Regions from separate parts of the Xanthomonas albilineans genome, predicted to be linked through region 1. Evidence: predicted binding sites of a transcription regulator. Region 1 holds the regulator's gene; the other holds the start of a gene.
What was found. Region 1 encodes FliA, which starts transcription of late flagellar genes. Its sites were predicted from a motif close to TAAAGTTTNNCNNNCNNNGGCCGATAA; they were not measured.
Positions count from the first base shown of each region.

Region 2: the regulator FliA is predicted to act here: its motif matches at 1,933-1,959, upstream of XaFJ1_RS03525 (HDOD domain-containing protein).

Region 1 is NZ_CP046570.1:1,552,621-1,557,006, forward strand. Features, by position in the region: gene XaFJ1_RS06540 (chemotaxis protein CheA) at 1-449, opposite strand, end outside; gene XaFJ1_RS06545 (protein phosphatase CheZ) at 454-1,062, opposite strand; gene cheY (chemotaxis response regulator CheY) at 1,062-1,454, opposite strand; gene XaFJ1_RS06555 (RNA polymerase sigma factor FliA) at 1,473-2,222, opposite strand; gene XaFJ1_RS06560 (P-loop NTPase) at 2,219-3,103, opposite strand; gene flhF (flagellar biosynthesis GTPase FlhF) at 3,090-4,386, opposite strand, start outside.
Region 2 is NZ_CP046570.1:792,836-797,221, reverse strand. Features, by position in the region: gene XaFJ1_RS03540 (sodium-translocating pyrophosphatase) at 1-613, shown strand, start outside; gene XaFJ1_RS03535 (hypothetical protein) at 653-1,153, opposite strand; gene ppa (inorganic diphosphatase) at 1,352-1,885, shown strand; gene XaFJ1_RS03525 (HDOD domain-containing protein) at 2,044-3,159, shown strand; gene thiC (phosphomethylpyrimidine synthase ThiC) at 3,664-4,386, opposite strand, start outside.

The DNA of each region.
Region 1 (4,386 bases):
GCGCCAGCTCCTCCAGCGGGCATGCTGCTTTTACCGGCTGTTGCAGAAGTGGATGGCATCGCGGTTTCCTCGCCACCTGCGGCGAATTGCGCGATCAATTGTGCCGGCGCGCGTGGCGGCTCTTCGCCGCTGCTGAACGCATCCAGCATCGATTGCAGGTAGTCCAGCGATTGCTGCGCGGCGTCGAAGTGACGGGCTTCCAGCGTAGCCTGACCGGCACGGGCCATGCCCAGGGTCTCTTCGGCGGCATGGCACAACTCGACCATGGCGTTGATCGATAGGAAGCCGGCACCGCCCTTGAGGGTGTGGAAGCCCCGGAACACGGCGTTGAGCTGGTTGCTGTCATCAGGCGCCTGTTCCAGCGACACCAACTGTTCGCCTAGGCGGTCCAGGATCTCCTGGGCCTCGATGATGAAGTCGGCAGCGATGTCGTCTGATACGGCGCTCATGCGATTACAACCCCAATCCGGACAGCAGGTCGTCGGCGTCGTTTTGCGACACGCCGTGACGGTCCAGGCCAGGTAGGGCTGGGCCGGCCAAGCCGCCATCGGCTTTGCGTTCTTCCTTCGGCGGTAATCCCAGCGCGCCGAACCCTTCGTGCACACGGCGCACAATTCCTGCGACGCGGCGGATGATCTGTCCGGTCAGGTCCTGGAAGCTCTGCGCCAGAGCCATTTCGGTGAGGTTGTGGCGGATCTTGTCCAGGATCTCGCTCTGGTCGCCACTCAGGCCGCCGGCACGCAATTGTTCGGCGAGCGCACGGCATTCCTCGGCCAAATCCAAGGTACGGTGACTGGCTTGTTCGGTCATTGCCACCACGTGGTCCAGCCGCGAACAGGCGTCATCCAGTTCGCCAGCGTCGCTGGGCGCCACCGGCAGTTCGCCCAGTGCCTGGCCCAGGTCGCGCGCAAGTCGGCTCAGGCCCTGCATCATCGGGCGTGTGCGCCAGGCGGCGAGGGTGTCGATCTCCCGGCGCCAGCCGGCTTCGTCACCGCTTTCCAGTGCGTCCAGCGCACCTTGCAGGCGTTCGATCAGAGCAGTGCGTTCAGCAGTGACTTCCATCAGGCGGTTGCTCCCAGGCGCTCGAAGATCTTGCCCAACTTCTCTTCCAGCGTCTGCGCGGTGAACGGTTTGATGATGTAGCCGTTCACGCCGCACTGTGCCGCTTCGATGATCTGCTCGCGCTTGGCCTCGGCAGTGACCATCAGCACGGGTAGATGCTTGAGCTTGTCGTCGCCGCGAATGTTGCGCAGCAAATCGATGCCGGTCATGCCGGGCATGTTCCAGTCGGTGACCACGAATTCGAACGGCGCCGAGCGCAATGCGGCTAGCGCGCTGTTGCCGTCTTCTGCTTCGGCGGTGTTGGTGAAGCCAAGATCGCCAAGCAGATTTTTGACGATACGTCGCATCGTCGAAAAATCGTCCACGATCAAAATCCGCATGTTTTTGTTCACCGCTAACTCCCTAGGTTCTTATTCTTCGTCTTCCAGACCTGCGTCGGCGGCTTCGAATGCCTTCAGGCGTCCGCGCAACCGTACCGTGGCCTGACCGTGGATCTGGCACACGCGCGACTCGCTGACTCCGAGGACCGCGCCAATTTCCTTGAGATTCAATTCCTGCTCGTAGTACAGCGACAACACTAATTGTTCGCGCTCGGGTAGTTGCGCGATCGCTTTGCCAAGTTCGCGGCCGAATTCGCTGCGCTCGAGCATCTGCTGCGGATTGGGACCGCCCTTGGCGATGGTGTCCAGTTCCCCATGGTCCTCGATGCGCGATTCCAGGCTCAGTACTTGTCCGCGTGCGGCATCTTCCATCAACCGCATGTATTCGGGGAGCGGCATTTCCATCGCTGCGGCCACTTCGTTGGCGGCGGCGGCGCGACCGGTGTTTTGTTCAATCTTGCGGATCGCCGAGGCCGCGTCACGCGCGCGTCGGTGCACCGAGCGCGGCACCCAATCGCCACGGCGGATTTCGTCGATCATCGAGCCGCGGATGCGGATCGAGGCGTAGGTTTCGAACGAGGCGCCCTGGTCGGCATCGTAGCTGCGCGAGGCTTCGATCAGGCCGATCATCCCGGCCTGGATCAGGTCGTCGATCTCGACGCTGGCCGGCAGCCTTGCTGCCAGGTGATGGGCGATGCGCCGCACCAGGTCCGAGTGTTGCGCGATGTAGTCATTGGAACTGTTGCGCTGCACGGCGCGGTAGTGGGCTGCGGCGTTCATGCGGCTACTCCACGTTGGATGATGCGTTCGACGAAGAACTCGACGTTTCCGCGTGGGACAGTCGGTGCCTGCCAACGTGAAGTGCGCCGGGCGATATCGGCGATCGCCTGGGCCGAGGGGCTGGACGGGTAGGCTTTGACCACGGGCTGCTGGCGTTGCACCGCCAGTCGCAGCCAGTCGTCCTGCGGCACGCAACCGAGGTAGTTCAGCGACACGTCGCCGAGGAACTTCTCGCAGACCCGGCTGAGTTTTTCGTATAACAGGCGGCCTTCGTTGATGTCGCGGACCATGTTCGCGACGATCTGCAGCCGATCCATGCCGCGTTCGCGCGCGAGCACTTTGATCAGGGCGTAGGCGTCGGTGATCGAGGCCGGCTCGTCGCAGACCACGACGACTGCGTCCTGCGCGGCCTGGCAGAAGGTCAGCACGCTGTCGGTGATGCCGGCGGCGGTGTCGATCACCATGATATCCAGATCGCGCTGCAACTCGGAGAACACATTGACCAGGCCGACGTGTTGAGCGGGGGGCAGTTCGGCCATGTAACGGCGGCCGGAGGCTGCGGGCACCACCATCAGCCCGTTGGGCATGTCGATCAGGGCTTCTTCCAGCGTGCAACGCCCAGCGACCAGATCGGCCACCGTGAATCTAGGCGTCAAGCCCAGCAGTACATCGACGTTGGCCAGACCGAGGTCGGCGTCCAGGAGCAGGGTGCGCTTGCCCATATCGGCCAGCGCCATCGACAGATTGACCGAGATGTTGGTCTTGCCGACGCCACCCTTGCCACCGGTCACAGCGATCGTGCGCACCGGACCCAGCGGTTCGTTGCGCGTCGCCGATAGGGGAAACGCGTTGGTCAGATTGGCGTAATCACGCGACGGCATGGTTCTGCTCCGGAGTACAGGGCTTATCGGCAGCGCGCCGCAAATCTTCAAGGCGCAATACCAGGCTGGCGGCGTTGGCGCGGTGCAGGTCGTCCGGCACACGCTGTCCATCGGTCACCCAGGTGATGGGAAGGCGGTGGTCCACGACCACCGACAAGGCGCTGCCAAACCGTCCGGTTTCGTCCAGCTTGGTCAGGATGACGCCCTGTGGATCGGCGCTGGCGAACCGGCGTACGACTTCGTCCAGGTCGGAAAAATGGGCGTTGGTGGGAAGCACGAGCAACGAGCGGACGACTCGCGAGGCGCGCAACCAGTGCAGTTGCGCGGCCAGCGCACGGTCGCGCTGGCCCATGCCGGCGGTGTCGATCAGCACCAATTTGTAGTCGGCCAGACGCTGCAGCAGCTGCTGTAGCGAGGCATCGCTGTCGGCTTCGTGGACGGCGATCCCGAGCTGTCGGCCATAGCTGTGCAGTTGTTCGCGGCCACCGACGCGGACGGTGTCGGTCGTGACCAGAGCCACGTCGCGGGCGGCATTGCGCTCCAGGAAGAGAGAGGCCAGCTTGGCGATGGTCGTGGTCTTGCCGGCGCCGGTGGGGCCGATCAGGGCGATCACGCCGCCTTGCTCGAGCGGATCCAATGTCGCGATCGGCAGGCGTTTGGACAACAGGCCCAGCATCAGTCCGCGGCCGCGGTGCAGTTCCAGGTCGGCGGGAATTTGCATGACAACGTCGCGGGTGATGCCGCCGTCGAAGCCGTAGTCGTCCATTAATTCCAGCGCCTGGGCGCGTACTGGCGAACCGCGAAGGCGCTCGTCGGTGAGCCGATTCATTTCACGCTCGATCATCTGCCGCATCAGCGCCAGTTCGTCGCGTAGTTGCGTCAATTGTTCGTCGTTCTGCGGCGCCGGGAAGCTGGGAACCGCAGTGAGTGTGGTGACTGCCGGAATTTCGGCGTTCGTGATCGGGGCCTCGGGGACGAGGTTGGGCATGCTGGCTGGCGCCAGTGCCACGGCAGGTGGGGCTTCGTGCCAAGCTGTATCTGCGGCGGCGGAGATGGCGGTGGTGGCAGTGGGGAATGGTGTTGGCAGCGACACGTTGATCGGCGCGTTGCGGAACACATCCTCGGGAATGCTGCATTCTGCACTGGTCGGCGCCTGGACGGCTGTCCGTGGCGTGATCGTCGATGTCGCAGTGACGCGCTTGCCGAGCGGCAGCGCCGAGGCGGCGATGGCAGCGGGTTGTGTCAGCGACCGCTCCGACGTGGTGGCGATGGCATTGCTACGG
Region 2 (4,386 bases), 760 kb from region 1:
GCTGGTGCTGTTCGCCGACTACACCCACAACCTGCGCGCCGCACACCCCAGCGCGCATTTCGCCTTCGACCTGTCCGATCACACCGTGATCATCGGCCTGCTGATCGGCGGACTGATCCCCTATCTGTTCGGTGCGATGGCGATGGAGGCGGTGGGCCGTGCCGCCGGCGCGGTGGTGGAGGAAGTGCGGCGCCAGTTCCGCGAGATCGCCGGCATCATGCAAGGTACCGGGAAGCCGCAGTACGACCGCGCGGTGGACATGCTGACCCGTTCGGCGATCGCCGAGATGATCGTACCGTCGCTGTTACCGGTCGTGGTGCCAATCGTGGTCGGTCTGCTGCTGGGACCGCGTGCACTCGGTGGCCTGCTGATCGGCACCATCGTCACCGGGCTGTTCGTGGCGATCTCGATGACCACCGGCGGCGGCGCCTGGGACAACGCCAAGAAGTACATCGAGGACGGCCACTTCGGCGGCAAGGGCAGCGAGGCGCACAAGGCTGCGGTCACCGGCGACACTGTCGGCGACCCGTACAAGGACACCGCCGGCCCCGCGATCAACCCGCTGATCAAGATCATCAACATCGTAGCGCTGCTGCTGGTACCACTACTATAGAAGGTAGCGCTCTGACCGGCAGCCGCCAACATCAACCGATCATGGCGTCAGGCAGTCCATCAAACCATCGTTGATACTGTGCCGGTGATGCGGTAACGGCGCGCGCAACGGTCGCTCACCTGCCAGCGCCTTGTACAACGCTGCCAGACGGGTCTGCGGCAGCAAGGGCGTGATGCATTGCCACAGCCGCGCATCGACCAGCACCCGGCCGGTGTCCGGGTCGATGCTGGCCTCGCTGGCACCGAAAGTCCACACGCACTGGCCGATCACACCATCGCGCTGACGCACCGAGCAGCGGTAGCGCAACGGCCGGTAGGCGCTGTAATCGCCTGCGCAAAAAGTGTCGCCGCACAGCCGCTCGAAATCGTGGACCAGTCGCTGCTCCAAATCAGCGAATGTCTCCCCGCCCTCACCCGGAGCATCGTCCATCGCGTCCACGTAAGCCTGTTGCGTCTGCTCCGCATGGGAAGCCCGCGCACCAGCACAGACCAGCACCGACACAATCAGCAACAGTCCTGACAAATACCGAACTATGTTCATCGCCTTGCTCCTTCAAGGACAGGACAGACAGCGTGCCACCCGCCCGGTACTAGCGCTATCGGACTATCCCGCATCGGCTCGGGGCCGGAATCCGAACCGGGTGTAGGAATCGCCACAGGCCCAGGGACGCTGTATTGCAACAGTCAAGCGACTAGAATGCTGGTCCCTTTCAAGAAGCCACTCTACTGGAGCTCACGCATGGGTCTGGAACTGGTCACCTCCGGCAAGAACCTGCCGGAAGAAATCAACGTCGTCATCGAAATCCCCAAGGATTCGGAGCCGGTCAAGTATGAAGTGGACAAGGCCAGCGGCGCCATTTTCGTCGACCGCATCCTGTCTACCCCGATGCGCTATCCGTGCAACTACGGCTACGTACCCAATACCCTGTGCGGCGACGGCGACCCGGCCGACGTGTTGGTAGTACTGCCGTTACCGCTGGTACCCGGCTGCGTGGTGCGCTGCCGCCCGGTCGGCGTACTGCGGATGAGCGACGAGGCCGGCAACGACGAGAAACTCCTGGCTGTGCCGGTGGCCAAGGTGTTCCAGGGCTATGCCCATATCGAGGACATCTCTCAGGTGTCGGGCCACTGGATGGAACGTATCGGCCACTTCTTCGAGCACTACAAGGACCTGGAAAAGGGCAAGTGGGTCAAGCTGGACGGCTGGGGTAACGCTGCGGAAGCCAAGGAAATCCTGCGCGCTGCCGTCGCTCGCTTCGACGCCAACGCCTAAACACGGCCGCGGCTGGACCGCCAGGTTCCGCCGCGACCGATGCCATTTCACGTTTTGCCATCGCCGACAAAGAAAGTGCCGGAGGGTTTGGAGTAGATTGAGCCACGGCATGATCGAACCGGTCGGGGACGATCCGGGTTTTCTTGGGGTAAATTCACTTGCGTATCCTATTCGTCGGCGACGAAGCGAGCCTTCCGGCTGAAATCACGGAATACCTGCGTGATCTTGACGAGGATTGGCAAGTCCAAAGCGCGGCGGACGGCAATACCGCCATCGCGGTGGCCGCCACCGTGCAATTGGACGCAGTGATCGCCGCGCCGACGCTACCGGACCTGACCACCGCCACCCTGCTCGGCCAGATCCGCACGCTTAGCCCGGAAACCATTCGCATCGCGCTGATTGAAGCCGAGCAGATCAATCGTGCGCCACCGGCGCGGATCATCGGCGTGGCGCACCGCTTCCTGCCACTGCCGCTATCGCCGGAGATGTTGCTGGAAGCCATCACCAACCTCGAAGAGCTGCGCGACCTGCTCGGTAATCCGCGACTGCGCACCAGCATCGGCCGTATCGAGAAGCTACCGGCGCCGCCGCATCTGTACCTCAGCCTGATGAACGCGCTGGAACAAGACGAAGGCAGCGATGCGGCCAATCTGTGCAATTTGGTCTCGGGCGATCCCGCGATCGCGGCCAAGATCCTGCAATTGTGCAATTCGGCATTCTTCTCCAACGGTCGCACCATCTCCGATCTGCGCACTGCCGTCACCCGGCTGGGTACCGCCACCCTGCGCGATTTGGTACTGGCCAGCGAGGTGTTCACGGCACAGACGCTCTCCAACGCCGAACGCAACGCGCTGCAACGGCGCTCGCTGGTCGCCTCCAAATTGGCGTCGAAGATGCTGCCCGCATCCAGCGCCGAACTCGGCTCGACCGCGGCGTTGCTGGCCGACATCGGCATGCTGCTGCCGGGCATTCGCGACGAATACAAACCACTCGTGGATGCGGACGACATGCGCCCAGGCCATACCGAGGCTGGCGCCTACCTGCTAGGCCTGTGGGGCCTGCCGATGCCGATCATCGAAGCGGTGGCGTTGCACCGCCAGCCACAGCGCTCCAGCACTCGCAGCTTCTGGATCACCGGCGCGGTCCATGTGGCGATGGCGCTGGCCAGCGGTACTGAGGTGAATGAAGACTACCTGGCCAAGACCGGCGTACTCAATAAGCTACCGAGCTGGCGCGAGTCTGCGGAAAATTTGATGGGAATGGGCTCGGCATAACCCCAGGCAGTCGTGGATCGCAGCACACGCGCCAACGCACAGAACCGATCTCCTTCTTGCCGATCCATAGCGCTCGCCATTGGCGGCAGGCCGGAAGGTATACCCTGCGTGTCGCCCATTCGGCGTACTTGCGATCGACGGCAACATTGCCGGACGCCGCGTCGTGTACGCGATCAAGAACACTTGGATTCTGAAAGCAGGCCCTCCTGAGAGCGGACGGACGATGCGCAATCGGCGCAGGCGTTAGTAGTGACCGGCAACACATCCCAAGCGCTACTGGACGGACGCGTGGATTGAAACTCGGTGATCTGTACCGGCTTGCTCTCGTCGCACTGTCGCGCCCTCACGGGCGCGTACAGCACGCAGGCACTGGCATGTAATCGGGGTTACTGAGGATTCCAAGCGCTGCACTCATCCCGCAGCGATGCAACAGTTTCGTTAGCCGCTCGTAATCGACACCGGCCTGGCCGACACGCCGACCAGACCGTCGCTGCCCGCCGCGCGCTACTCGGCCCGATATACCTGCGCCCCGGCAGCCCGGAACTGCGCCGATTTTTCCTCCATGCCCGCCTGTAGCGCCGTTTCCGCATCAACGCCATGTTCGGCGGCGTAATCGCGCACGTCCTGGGTGATCTTCATCGAGCAGAAATGCGGCCCGCACATCGAGCAGAAATGCGCCAGCTTGTGTGCATCTTTGGGCAAGGTCTCATCGTGGAATTCGCGCGCCTTCTCCGGATCCAGCCCGAGGTGGAACTGATCGTCCCAGCGGAACTCGAAGCGCGCCTTGGACAATGCGTTATCGCGCACCTGCGCGCCAGGATGGCCCTTGGCGAGATCGGCGGCATGGGCGGCGATCTTGTAAGCCATGATGCCATCGCGCACGTCCTGGCGATTGGGCAGGCCCAAGTGTTCCTTCGGGGTCACGTAGCACAGCATCGCCGTACCGAACCAGCCGATCATCGCCGCGCCGATCGCGGAAGTGATGTGGTCGTAACCGGGCGCGATATCGGTGGTCAGCGGCCCCAGCGTGTAGAACGGCGCCTCGCCGCATTCGCGCAACTGCTTGTCCATGTTCTGCTTGATCAACTGCATCGGCACATGGCCGGGGCCTTCGATCATGGTCTGCACATCGTGCTTCCACGCGATTTTGGTCAGCTCGCCGAGCGTCTCCAGTTCGCCGAATTGCGCCGCGTCGTTGGCATCGGCAATGCACCCCGGGCGCAGACC